Linked DNA regions of Pirellula sp. SH-Sr6A. The protein of the gene in region 1 binds, or shares a complex with, the protein of each later gene. Links are inferred from orthologs where the notes say so. Each region holds a gene or a part of one and is shown in the gene's direction. Other genes may lie near its edges.

Region 1 (5,554 bases):
TTTACCTGTGGAGTCGGTGATGCGGACCATGAATTGGTACCCTTGTGCCCAGGATTCCTTTTGCTCGTTTTGACAGAGCTTGATCAGAATTCGATTAGGCCCCTTCTTCAACTGAATCGGTTCGATGTATTGATCGATCTGAGACGCGGAGTGGTAGACTTCGTTGGCCATCACCTGTTTGCCGTTCACCCAAGCCTTTTGACCGATAATAGAACCCAGCCTCAGTTCTGCGGGGCCTTCGATCGGGGAATCGAATTCGGCGGTGGCGTAGACGATACAACCCTTTTCGTTGTTGTAGAGTTTGGCCAGATCGACACTTCCGTCTTTGTCATACGTTGTGTGTTCGATCCAACGGACTTCGCCGTGCTTCCCTTCGTAAGTATCGGCGGTCTTGCCCGCAATCCAATCCGTTTCGACGGGAAATACCTTATTGAAGTTTTTGGTGCCGACGTGATCAAATGGCCCGATCAAACGAAAGGACTTGAGGAAGCCGAAGTGTTTGGCTTGATCGATCTCTTTTCCTGCGTCAGCCAGCGATTTGATGATGGTCGAGACTTGAATGGGATGCCGCGCATTTTCGAGCAACCGGAGAAGGGGCTCGACTTCCTTCGTGGTGGGAAGGGCAGCTTCGATCGCGGCGAAGCGGAGTTCAGGGCTCGGGTCGTCCTGCATTTGAGCGAGCCAAGTTTTGCGAGCATCGGGGTTCAACTGCGTGAGCCACTCGAATACTGTAGCTCGGGCTTCACCGTCTTGATCTCGATCGGCGAGAAATCGTTCCAGCGCGGCCTTCATGTCCTCGGGTGATTTGGAAACCAGCTCTTTCTTGTAGGCATGGCTGGCGAACCCCATGAGCCAGTTCTTTCCGATGGGGGTGGCACCGCGCATCGCCTGCAATGTTTGGAGAAGCGTGAAGGAACCCGACGTGCGGATCTGTGCGGCAAGCTTGCCGGCTTTCAAGGTATCGGAGTCCCCGACATCCATTTTGGCCAGTTCTGCGAGCGATGCTGGAACCGACGACTTCGAGTCTTGAGCTACTCCGGATTGCATCAATAGGGTTGAGCAAACCGCTGCACCGAAAAGGACTTGGATGCCGTGGAAAAATCGACCGGGAAAACACGTAGAAGTCATCGAGGAGGCCGCTTATGGAAGTTGGAAACTCAGTCTGCCATAGAGTATCAGATTTTTTTGGAAAAACCGAATTGGAATCGAGAAGGGGGGGCGAATCGCCGCAGTGCGAGTCTACTTAACTTTTAAGGGGATTTTGGTATCCTGTAAGTCCCCTCGTCGAGACATTCTGTCGTGTTATCAGGTATCTTTATAGAGATGCTGGGCCGCGATAGCGGTTCGATGGGGAACCTTTTCCAAAGGCTGCGCCTGCTGGCGATAGCGAGCACTCCTTCTGCAAGAAAGTTGAAATCAGGATCATGCGGTACGCATTCCGATTAGCAGAACTGTTAGGACATACCCCCGATCGAAGGAAGCGACCGGGGACGATCAAGGCGATTGTCGAATACACGGGGTTGGACCGTCACCAAGTCGCTGCGTTGCTGAAGAACGAGGCCAAGTACATACCGATCGAAGCGTTGTCGCGGCTTTGTGATTACTTGATCGAACATGGTTACGCCCGAGCGGAAGAGCTCCCCGGTGCGCTGTTTGCCGTGACTCCTGAGAACTTTTGGGAGATGCTCGCCCGACGAAGCCGGCTGGAGATTTGCGTTGGGGTTCGCAAGCCGCCCGATGACGAAAACGCTGACACCGCATGGATTGTAGCGTCGGACAGTGTTTTGGCTGGAGAGGTTCTCAACGGTGTTTCAACGTTGGGAGGGACTGCCAAAGCGGTTTCTGGCAAGAAGACGGCGGGCAAAGATGTTCCCCACATCGAACACTTGCGTCAGACACTGGTTTGGAGTCCGGGGACCATGTCGACCGAGCAGGTCCACGCTCGCTCTCAGAACGTCTACGATGATTTTTCGGAGATGAATGGCGACAAAGCCATGGTCTGTTTGGGGTCGGTGAAGAGCAACCCGACCGTGGAGCTGGTGTTGGCGAATGCGTTTGGATGCGATCCGTTCGTCTCCCAGGACGACGTGGAGAAGGCTTCCGATCGCGCTTGTCCCTTCTTTCTCCGATATCGGGATCACGATCCCCATCCTCCGGCTTGTTCGGCCGGGCGTCAGCTCAGCAAGTCGGAGAAGTCGACGGAGCCGGGGCTATACTACGAGAAGGCGGACGGAACTTGGGAGTTCGCAGGGGGAGCCACGCCGGGCAAAGACGCTGCCTTGGTGTTTTACATCTTCCGCGAGTCCTTGGGACGGCTGGAGATGGTGTTGAGCGGATTCTCCGGACGCGCTACGCGATTGCTTGCACGAACCTTGGCGCACCGCGCCGAAGACTTCTGGCCACCGACATTCCACGAGAATTACTTGCAAGTCGGTGCTTACCTCGTGCAGTACGAGGCCGAGGATTCCGCGGACGCGTCGCTGGATGTGCTCGCAACCGACACGATGGCCAATGCGACGATCATTCCATTGCCCACCGAAGCGATTGCCAAGCGTTTGGGTAAAGGCCAACCAGGTTGATGAATCCTACGGTTCCCTCACCCCAATCGGCTCAGTCCGAAGCGCCTGAATCGGGTCAATCCGTTGACAGAAATGGATCGGCGTCCACCGTCAACTTGTCGGTTCAGCTCGGTCGACTGACGCTGGCCAACCCTGTCTTGGTAGCCTCCGGGACGTTTGGATACGCCAAGGAACTCGCCGGGGTGGTCCCCTTTGAACGCCTGGGGGGGGTTCTTCCTAAAACGATCACGCAGAATCCTCGACCGGGCAATGCCCCTTGGCGGACGGTCGAGACCAGCGCGGGGCTGCTCAATGCCATCGGATTGGACAACGATGGCATCGATTATTTTCTCGCCAACCACTGGCCCTACCTCCGCACCTGCGGCGCTAACGTCATTGTCAGCATTGCAGGCAAGAGTCTTGAGGACTTCATTGCACTGGCCGATCGATTGAATGCGGCCGAGGGCCTTCAAGCCGTCGAGCTCAATGTATCGTGTCCCAATGTCGCGGGTGGAGTCGATTTTGGGACCGATCCGGTTCTATGCCGACAAGTTATCGAGGGGGTGCGAGGCGTGCTTTCATGCCCCATCATCACGAAACTGACTCCCAACGTAACACGCATCGTCGACATTGCCAAAGCGGCTAAGGATGGTGGAACCGATGCAGTTGCATGCATCAACACAGTTCTCGGTATGGCCGTCGACTGGCGCAAGGCGAGGCCATTGCTCGGCAACAACGTCGGTGGACTCAGCGGGCCAGCGATCAAGCCCATCGCGCTGCGCTGCGTGCATCAGGTCGCTAGCCAAGTCGATGTTCCGATCATTGGAATCGGAGGCATCGCGAACCTGGACGACTGCATGGAGTTCTTGGTCACCGGAGCGAGCGCCATCCAAGTGGGAACGGCCAACTACTACGACCCGTTGGCCAGCATTCGGATCCTCGAAGGCTTGGCGGCCGCCATTCAGTCCCTCGGCAAGACTCGGGTGCAAGATGTTGTTCGAACTTTGCAGTTGAATCGATAGACCAGTTTCTATCTTGGAACTGGTTCGGCTTATTCAAGAAAAACGAAACAAGGAATCCATGCGGGTACTAAGCGGAATACAACCGACCGGTCGGTTTCACTGGGGGAATTACTTCGGCGCGATCAAGCAGTACATCGAATTGCAGCATGACCACGAAGGTTATTACTTTATTGCGGATCTTCATGCGTTGACCACGGTCCGGGATGCGGAGGTGTTGCGAGGCTACGTCCGCGATGCCGCGTTGGATCTGCTGGCACTCGGACTGGATCCTGCCAAAGCGACCTTGTTCGTGCAGTCGGATATTCCGGAGGTATCGGAACTCTGTTGGCTGCTCATGACCGGGACTCCGCTAGGTTTGCTGGAGCGGTGCCATGCGTACAAAGACAAAAAGGAGAAGGGGATCAAGGCAGATGCAGGATTGTTCACTTATCCCGTTTTGATGGCAGCAGACATCTTGGCTTACGATGCGAATTGGGTTCCTGTCGGAGAGGATCAAGTCCAGCACATCGAAGTTTGCCGCGACTTGGCCCGAAGCTTCAATGCGCACTATGGCGAAGTCTTTACCATGCCTGAAGCGAGGATCGTAGCGGATGCTGCCAAGGTGCCTGGCACCGATGGTGAGAAGATGAGCAAGAGCTACAACAACACCTTGGGCCTCTTCGAACCGGCCAAAGACTTGCGAAAGAAGATTATGCGGATCAGCACCGATTCGCGTCCGATGGAAGATCCCAAAGACCCTGAAACCGACCATTTGTTTCAGCTGTATCGACTCTTTGCTACGCCTGAACAGACCGAGGAAGTTCGCGAGATCTATTTGCGAGGGGGATTCGGATACGGGGATATCAAGAAGCGACTTGCCGACGCCGCCGACGCTTACCTAGATCCGGCGCGTGCACGGCGAGCGGAATTGGAAGGGAACCCAGATCGAGTCGATCAAATCCTTCGCGAGGGGGCCGAGCGAGCCAGAGCGAGAGCGAGGGCGGTATTGGATCGAGCCCAGCGAGCTTGCGGGCTTTCTCGATAGCGATTTCGTCAAACCAACCACGTTCCCGACAATCTTACTTACGGACACCGACTGAATATGCTTGACTACACCTACGCCGACCTTTCCAAGATGATCGACCACTCGTTGCTCAATCCGACCTTGACGGTGGAGCAATTGGAGTCGGGTATCGATTTGGCGATCGCATACGACGTCGCGAGCATCTGCATCATGCCCTATTACCATCGACGTTGCGTCGAGCGGTTAAAGGGGACGTCGATTGCCCCGAGCAGCACGGTAGGATTTCCTCATGGTGGGCACACCACGCGAACGAAGCTGATCGAGGCGGAGCAGTTGATCGAGGATGGTTGTATGGAGCTGGACATGGTCAGCAACATCAGCGCCGTACTTAGCAGCAATTGGCGGCTGGTTCGTGAAGAGATCGGCGCCATGACCCGTTTAGCGCACAATGCTAATCGGAAGATCAAAGTGATCTTCGAAAACTGCTACTTGAGCGACGCTCAGAAGATCGAACTCTGCCAGATTTGTTGCGAACATAGTGCCGACTGGGTGAAGACGAGCACGGGCTATGGAACCGGTGGTGCGACGCTCGAAGACCTCCGATTGATGCTGGATAATGTTTCAGGTGGCGTGCAGGTCAAGGCAGCGGGGGGAGTTCGAGACTGCGATGCGCTCCTTCATGTACGGAGCATGGGAGTCACCCGCGTGGGAGCCTCGCGTACAGCGGAAATTCTTGGCGAGGCCCGTCAGCGGCTAGGGCTCCCTCCGATTACCGTAGCCTCATCCCCTTCCGCCAACCCCGGCTACTAGCAGTGTTCGTCTGCAAGTAGCGGTCATCAACCTAACGCTCGTGCGCGGCAGCGATCGCAGCGCCGCAAACGGGGATCTATTGCAGATCCTTCAAGCGAATATTTCGGAACTCGGTCCACATGGGTTTCCCAGCGTGCAACTGGAGGGCGATAACCCCTTCC
Region 2 (5,406 bases), 400 kb from region 1 along the record:
ATGGAATCTTCTGTCCTCAAGATGTTCTGGGAATGGGTTGGGAAAAGTGTATCGGAAACGCTCGTCCCTTCCAGCCGAGATCCCCATGCGAAGGGATCGCTAAGGGAGGGATCGCCAAGCTCGGAGTGCGTCCTGTGGAGGAATTGCCGAGACATGGCGAGATCGCGCTCATCGGGGCCTTTCCTAGCTCGCCACGGCTGCGAGTTTCCCAAGGGAGATAGGGGTGGAGTACAATACGGTTCCCGCCCCTGGCTCCATGGCTCGATAACATCTCCCTGTTTTCACAGAAGCTCCTTCCATTTTCATCATGCGCAATCCTTTCCGTCCTAGCCGCGTTTCTTCCGCATTCGGTTCGTTCTGCCTCGTCGCATCGTTGGCTTGTGTTTTCACAGCGAGCTGGAGTAATTGCATCGGGCGAGCTTGGGGAGACGAGTTTAAGCCGGACCAATCCAAAATCCCTGTCGCTCCACCCGAGAAGGCGATCGTGCTGGTGGGAGAAAAGGAGCATGCGTTTCTCGCGATGGATGGCAGCCCCATCAATTGGCCATTTCAAAACGGGGTTTTGACCTCGACCAAGGGTAAGAACCAGAACCATATCGTTTCCAAGTGGCACTTCCGTGATGCCGACATTCACGTCGAATTCAAAGTGAGCCCCCAAGGAGAGGGGAACAGCGGTATCTACATCCATGGCCACTACGAGCTCCAGATCCTCGACAGTCATGGAAGACCGGAGGACAAGCTTTCGCAGCAGGACGAAGGCTCGATCTACGGGTTTGCAAAACCCCTGGTGAACGCTGCGAAACCTGCTGGAGAATGGCAGGTCTATGACATCCGTTATCGCGCCCCACGGCGAAACGAATCGGGGGTCATCACGGAACCGGGCCGTATCACAGCTTGGTTGAACGGTTCGAAGGTTCAAGAGAACACACCGTTCGAAGAGCCCCGCTCCGTATTCCATCCCTTTCGCTTCGGCACGACTCCTTATTTACAAGTTATTGCACCTAAGTTAAAAGAGACTCAAGTGGGGCCTGTGTTTCTGCAAGATCACAACAGCCCCACCGAGTATCGAAATGTTTGGATCGTGCCGCTGGATGATTTGGCGAAGATGTACGAGCCTGGGAAGTAGTGCGAATGAGTCGCATCCCTGGCATGAGAACTTGTTCGTATTTCCTGCATGAGTTGGGGCGTTTGGAGATGTTTTCGATGAAGAACCTGTGGATGGTATGCGTGTTCGGAGCGTTGCTCGCGGGTGCGATGAACTCGGTCGCTTGGGCGGGTAGTCCAGTGGGAACTTGGAAGGGTCAGTGGAAAAGTCAGTCGACGGGTCATCAAGGACCAATGCGGGCGACGATTCGGGCCAACGGGCAAGGCGGATACGATGCTCGCTTCAGCGGTCGATTCTTTGTGGTGATTCCTTTTACGTACAAAGTTTCCATGCAACCCAGGATGGATGCGGCGGGGAATGTGCGGTTGATGGCCAACAAACCGCTGGGGCCGATGCTTGGCAGTTACCGCATGGACTCGATGGTGTTAGGAAATGGCTTGTACGGATCCTTTGCAGCGGCCAAGGATACGGGAACGATTTCGATGCGACGCGTACGGTAACGAGGAGGATACGACATGGCTAGACATTCGCAGAGGGTCGTCATTCCGACCTCGGATGGTTTGGAATTGACCGGCATCCTGGAGGTACCCGATGCGGAGCGGCTAGGGACGATACTTTTCTCGCATTGTTTTACATGCAGCAAAGATCTCAAAGCGATCGTTCGAATCTCTCGCGAGTTAGCGAATCTCGGTTGGATCGTCTTGCGATACGATTTTCGAGGGCTCGGAGGGAGCCAGGGAGAATTCGCCAAGTCGAATTTCAGCACCAATTGTGTGGATTTGCAGGCCGCCGCGGAGTTCTTAGAACAGGAGTACGACGGGGCGGATTTTCTGATGGGGCATAGTTTCGGCGGGGCTGCGAGTTTGGCCATGACTCAATCGATTGAGTCCGTGATCGGCGTGATCGCATTGGCTACCCCGAGCGATACCCACCATTTGGCTTCCCTCTTGGAGTCGATGGATCCATCCATCGTGCTAGAGGGGCGAGGGGAAGTCACGATTGGAGGATTTACCTATCCGGTTGAGCGGCAGATGCTCGAAGATTTCCGCAGTTTTGATCTTCCTGCGAGTGTTGCGGCGCTGAGAAAGCCGATGTTGGCATTGCACTCTCCGACGGATGAGACGGTTGCGTACGAGCACGCGTTATGGAATTGCGATTTCGCCAATGCAAGGACTCGGCCGGAGGGGCCTCGATCGCTGATAACCTTACCCAACTGCAATCACTTGCTCACCGACGAAAAGCATTGTCGATGGGTCGCAACTCAAATCAATAGTTGGTGCCAGTCGTTCGACTGATAGGTGCACTGATTGGTGATACTACTTTTTGAAACTTCATCCTCGTCCTTAATGGATTTATGAATAGCACAACCCTGGCCCCGGCCAGTACCACGGGAGTTTGCTCACCTCGATTCGAGTTCGTGTCGACCCAGATCTGTCGGCATCGGGTGATTGCGAAAGATACTTGGCAATTGACGGTCGCGATTCCTGCGTTTGCCCGCAGGACCTTGCCCGGACAATTCTTTATGGTGCGCATCGCCGGGGCAAACGATCCTTTGATCGGTCGAGCGTTTGCACTCTACGATGTCCATGATGGCGCCGATGGGAAGCCGGAGGCGATCAGCGTGGTCTATATCGTGAAAGGTAAATTCACGCGCGCCCTTTCGCAGTGTGTTGCGGGTGATCAAGTGGAGATTTGGGGGCCCTTGGGCAATCACTTCTCAACGTCCCCTGTCGAGCATTTGATCCTCGTTGCGGGAGGAGTCGGACAAACTCCCATGCTAACAACGGCTCTCGCCGCTCTCGGAAAACGAGCATTCGGAACAGATTCTTGCACCGAAGCCTACGCGAAGCGAGTTTCGCTTTGCTATGGAGCTAGGAATCGCGAGTATTTGGCAGGGCTTCCCGAATTTCAATCGGCCTGCAGCGATGTCCACATCGCGACCGAAGATGGTTCGATCGGAGTTTCAGGAAGGGTGACCGACGTGCTGGTCCCCTTGTTGGAGGAGAATCCCAGCAGTAGCAAGCGAATTGTTTGTTGCGGGCCGGAACCGATGATGCGCGCCGTGAGCCAGATCGCTGCTCGCTACAGCGTTCCATGTGAAGTCTCTTTGGAAACACCGATGGCATGCGGCATCGGCATTTGTTTCACATGCGTTGCCAAGGTCCGGCAAGAGGATGGCGAATGGGATTACAAGCGAACGTGCATCGATGGTCCGATCTTCCCGGGCGATACCATCGTTTGGGAATGAGCGACTAAGCAAGACCTTTTTCGATAGCGAGGGTCAGTGCATCCGGTTGTTCTAAACCGATAGAGAAGCGAAGCGTTCCGCCGTCGATCCCGAGTCGTTGCAACGCATCCGTCGCATAGGAGCGGTGGCTCGTGGATGCGGGGTGGCTCAACGTGGTTCGTGTGTCACCGAGGGAAGGGCAAAAGGGGATCGCGTTCTGGGTGCGTGCAATAAATCGATTCGCAGCGTCTATGCCTCCGTGAAGGTGCAGAGTCATCATGTTTCCGAAGCGTTGGCCAAATTGGGCGCGGGCGACGTGATTGCTTTTGTCGGTGGGAAGGCCCGGATAGTCGAGAAATCTTAAGGAAGCGTGGTTCGCGAAGCGTTCCGCGAGGATTTGGGCGGTTGCGGCAGCTCGTTCCATGCGGACATCGAGGGTCGCTAGGCCTCGCTGAGTCAGCCAGCAATCGAGCGGACTGCTAGCCAGTCCGTAGGCGCTGACCGTGCTTCGTATGCGGCCCCACACCTCCGAGTTGCCGCCCAGGAAGCCGAGCATGGCATCGCCATGCCCGCACGCGAATTTGCTCAAGCTTTCCATTACGAGATCGGCTCCGAAGCGACTCGGTTGACAAAGAGCGGGGGTCGCGAAGGTGTTGTCGACGAGAACGATGCAGGGGTCGGGGTTGGCTCCGTGGGCCCGATCGCAAATGGCTTGGAGATCCGGGACGCTCATCCGTGGGTTGGTGATGGTCTCGACGATGGCAAGTTGCGGTCGTTGGGCCAAGGCTGTATCCCAAGCGTTGAGATCGGTCGCATCGATATCGATCCACTTGATACCCCACCGGTGGAGCTCTTCTTTGACCAGGTAGGAGGTCTTGCCGTATAAGGGTTGAGCGAGGATCACCGTGTCGCGCGGTTTCAAGAGGGACAAGCAGGCTGCTGCCAGTGCGCTCATCCCTTGCGCGGTCACTATTCCGTGTTCGAAGCGATGGAGCGCTGCCAGCTGGTGGGCGAGGTCTGTGGCGTTGGGGTGGCCGTCGCGGCGATAGACGAAGCCTTCTGTGGTGCCTCCGAGAATCCCATCGGCTTGTTCGATAGAATCCATTTCCCAGACGCCGGAGAGTTGGATCGGAGGTGACAGGGGTCGTGGGTTGGGCTGTTTCATGTTTGGCTACCAAATCGCTTTGAACTGAAGATAGGACCACCAGCAGATCGCCGCGGTGATTCCGATCAAGGCGAGCGTATAGAGCGTGTTGATCACCGACCAAACTATTTTCTCACGCCGGGAGAATGCGCGGCTGAACCATAGGAGTGGCAGGCCGAGGAACCCAGTAACTCCGAACAGCGTGACGAATACAATCACACGAGTCGTCTGCCGATCGAGCAGCGGCGTGCGCCCAGAGGGAAGTTGTGGGGAAGGTTGCGGAGGAGCGGCCGTGGGTTCCGTCATGATCCGATTACAGTCTGATCCGATTACGAAGGAAGCTTTCCTTCTGCGATTTCTTGTTCCCATTGATCGATCAATGGCCAGCCGATGGCACAAGTTCCGAAATCGGAGAGGTGCAGATAGCTGTTCAGCCTCGCGATGACTTGATCGATCATTTTCGGATCCTTGCGAAAGTAAGGTCCATGGCTGGGAAGAAGCCACTCGACGTCCGCCTCTCGGATGCGTTTCAGGGATGCGATGAAGTCGGGAATATCGCTACCGTGGTGTGCGTCGATCGCCCCCACTCCCCCATCCCGATAGATATTGTCCCCGCTCAGCAGGAGGTTTCCAAGGCGAAAGGCGAGCTGACTGTCTGCGTGACCGGGAGTTGACCAAACTTCGAGCGAAAGGTTTCCGATGGTGATGATATCCCCATCGTTCACATGGTTCTCTACCGTGACAGCAGGCATCTCCTCATGGATACCTTGCGCTTCGATTTCGGCAAACGTCTTGAGCCGGTCTCCGGCCTCGAGCAAGCTAGCGGCTTTCGGGTGGGCCGTGACGGTGGTCTTGAGAATTTGTTTGAGTTTCGCGAGCCCTTGGCAGTGATCGACGTCAGCGTGCGTGGCGATCAGGGTTTTGCATTTC

What was found.
Region 2: the proteins of VN12_RS10610 (region 1) and VN12_RS12080 are in contact, whole or in part, in a crystal structure (PDB 5UE9), measured with the Lactococcus lactis proteins. The link is inferred for Pirellula sp. SH-Sr6A from one-to-one orthologs. Residues at the interface, in WP_025017116.1 of Lactococcus lactis: Gly25, Phe27, Phe29, Glu32, Tyr33, Lys35, Tyr36, Lys48, Phe56, Thr60, Pro61, Arg62, Val63, Ala64, Glu65, Thr66, Ala67, Ser68, Gly69, Met70, Ile74, Gln77, Pro223, Glu251, Phe274, Ala275, Pro277, Phe278; in WP_023189152.1 of Lactococcus lactis: Leu4, Gln5, Ala47, Ser48, Met49, Leu50, Leu51, Arg52, Arg53, Met95, Leu98, Arg223, Met224, Ala225, Cys226, Ile228, Gly229, Ala230, Cys231, Tyr232, Ala233, Val235, Glu236, His237, Asn243, His244, Ala245, Lys247, Glu250.

The regions. Positions count from the first base shown.
Region 1 is NZ_CP011272.1:2,703,174-2,708,727, forward strand. The notes cover bases 1,580-4,579. They hold VN12_RS10610 (dihydroorotate dehydrogenase), read left to right. Parts: upstream 1,580-2,578; coding sequence 2,579-3,580; downstream 3,581-4,579. Other genes in these bases: VN12_RS10605 (helix-turn-helix domain-containing protein), read left to right, coding at 1,580-2,579; trpS (tryptophan--tRNA ligase), read left to right, coding at 3,639-4,579. Outside these bases: VN12_RS10600 (HEAT repeat domain-containing protein), read right to left, coding at 1-1,128; more of VN12_RS10605, read left to right, coding at 1,425-1,579; more of trpS, read left to right, coding at 4,580-4,604; deoC (deoxyribose-phosphate aldolase), read left to right, coding at 4,662-5,393; VN12_RS10625 (DUF1080 domain-containing protein), read right to left, coding at 5,470-5,554.
Region 2 is NZ_CP011272.1:3,104,776-3,110,181, reverse strand. What follows is about bases 1,555-4,406. They hold VN12_RS12080 (dihydroorotate dehydrogenase electron transfer subunit), read left to right. Parts: upstream 1,555-2,459; coding sequence 2,460-3,353; downstream 3,354-4,406. Other genes in these bases: VN12_RS12075 (trans-sulfuration enzyme family protein), read right to left, coding at 3,358-4,406; VN12_RS12085 (alpha/beta hydrolase family protein), read left to right, coding at 1,621-2,400; VN12_RS12090 (hypothetical protein), read left to right, coding at 1,555-1,605. In the rest of the region: proS (proline--tRNA ligase), read right to left, coding at 1-2; VN12_RS12095 (DUF1080 domain-containing protein), read left to right, coding at 308-1,126; more of VN12_RS12090, read left to right, coding at 1,132-1,554; more of VN12_RS12075, read right to left, coding at 4,407-4,497; VN12_RS12070 (hypothetical protein), read right to left, coding at 4,504-4,782; VN12_RS12065 (MBL fold metallo-hydrolase), read right to left, coding at 4,806-5,406.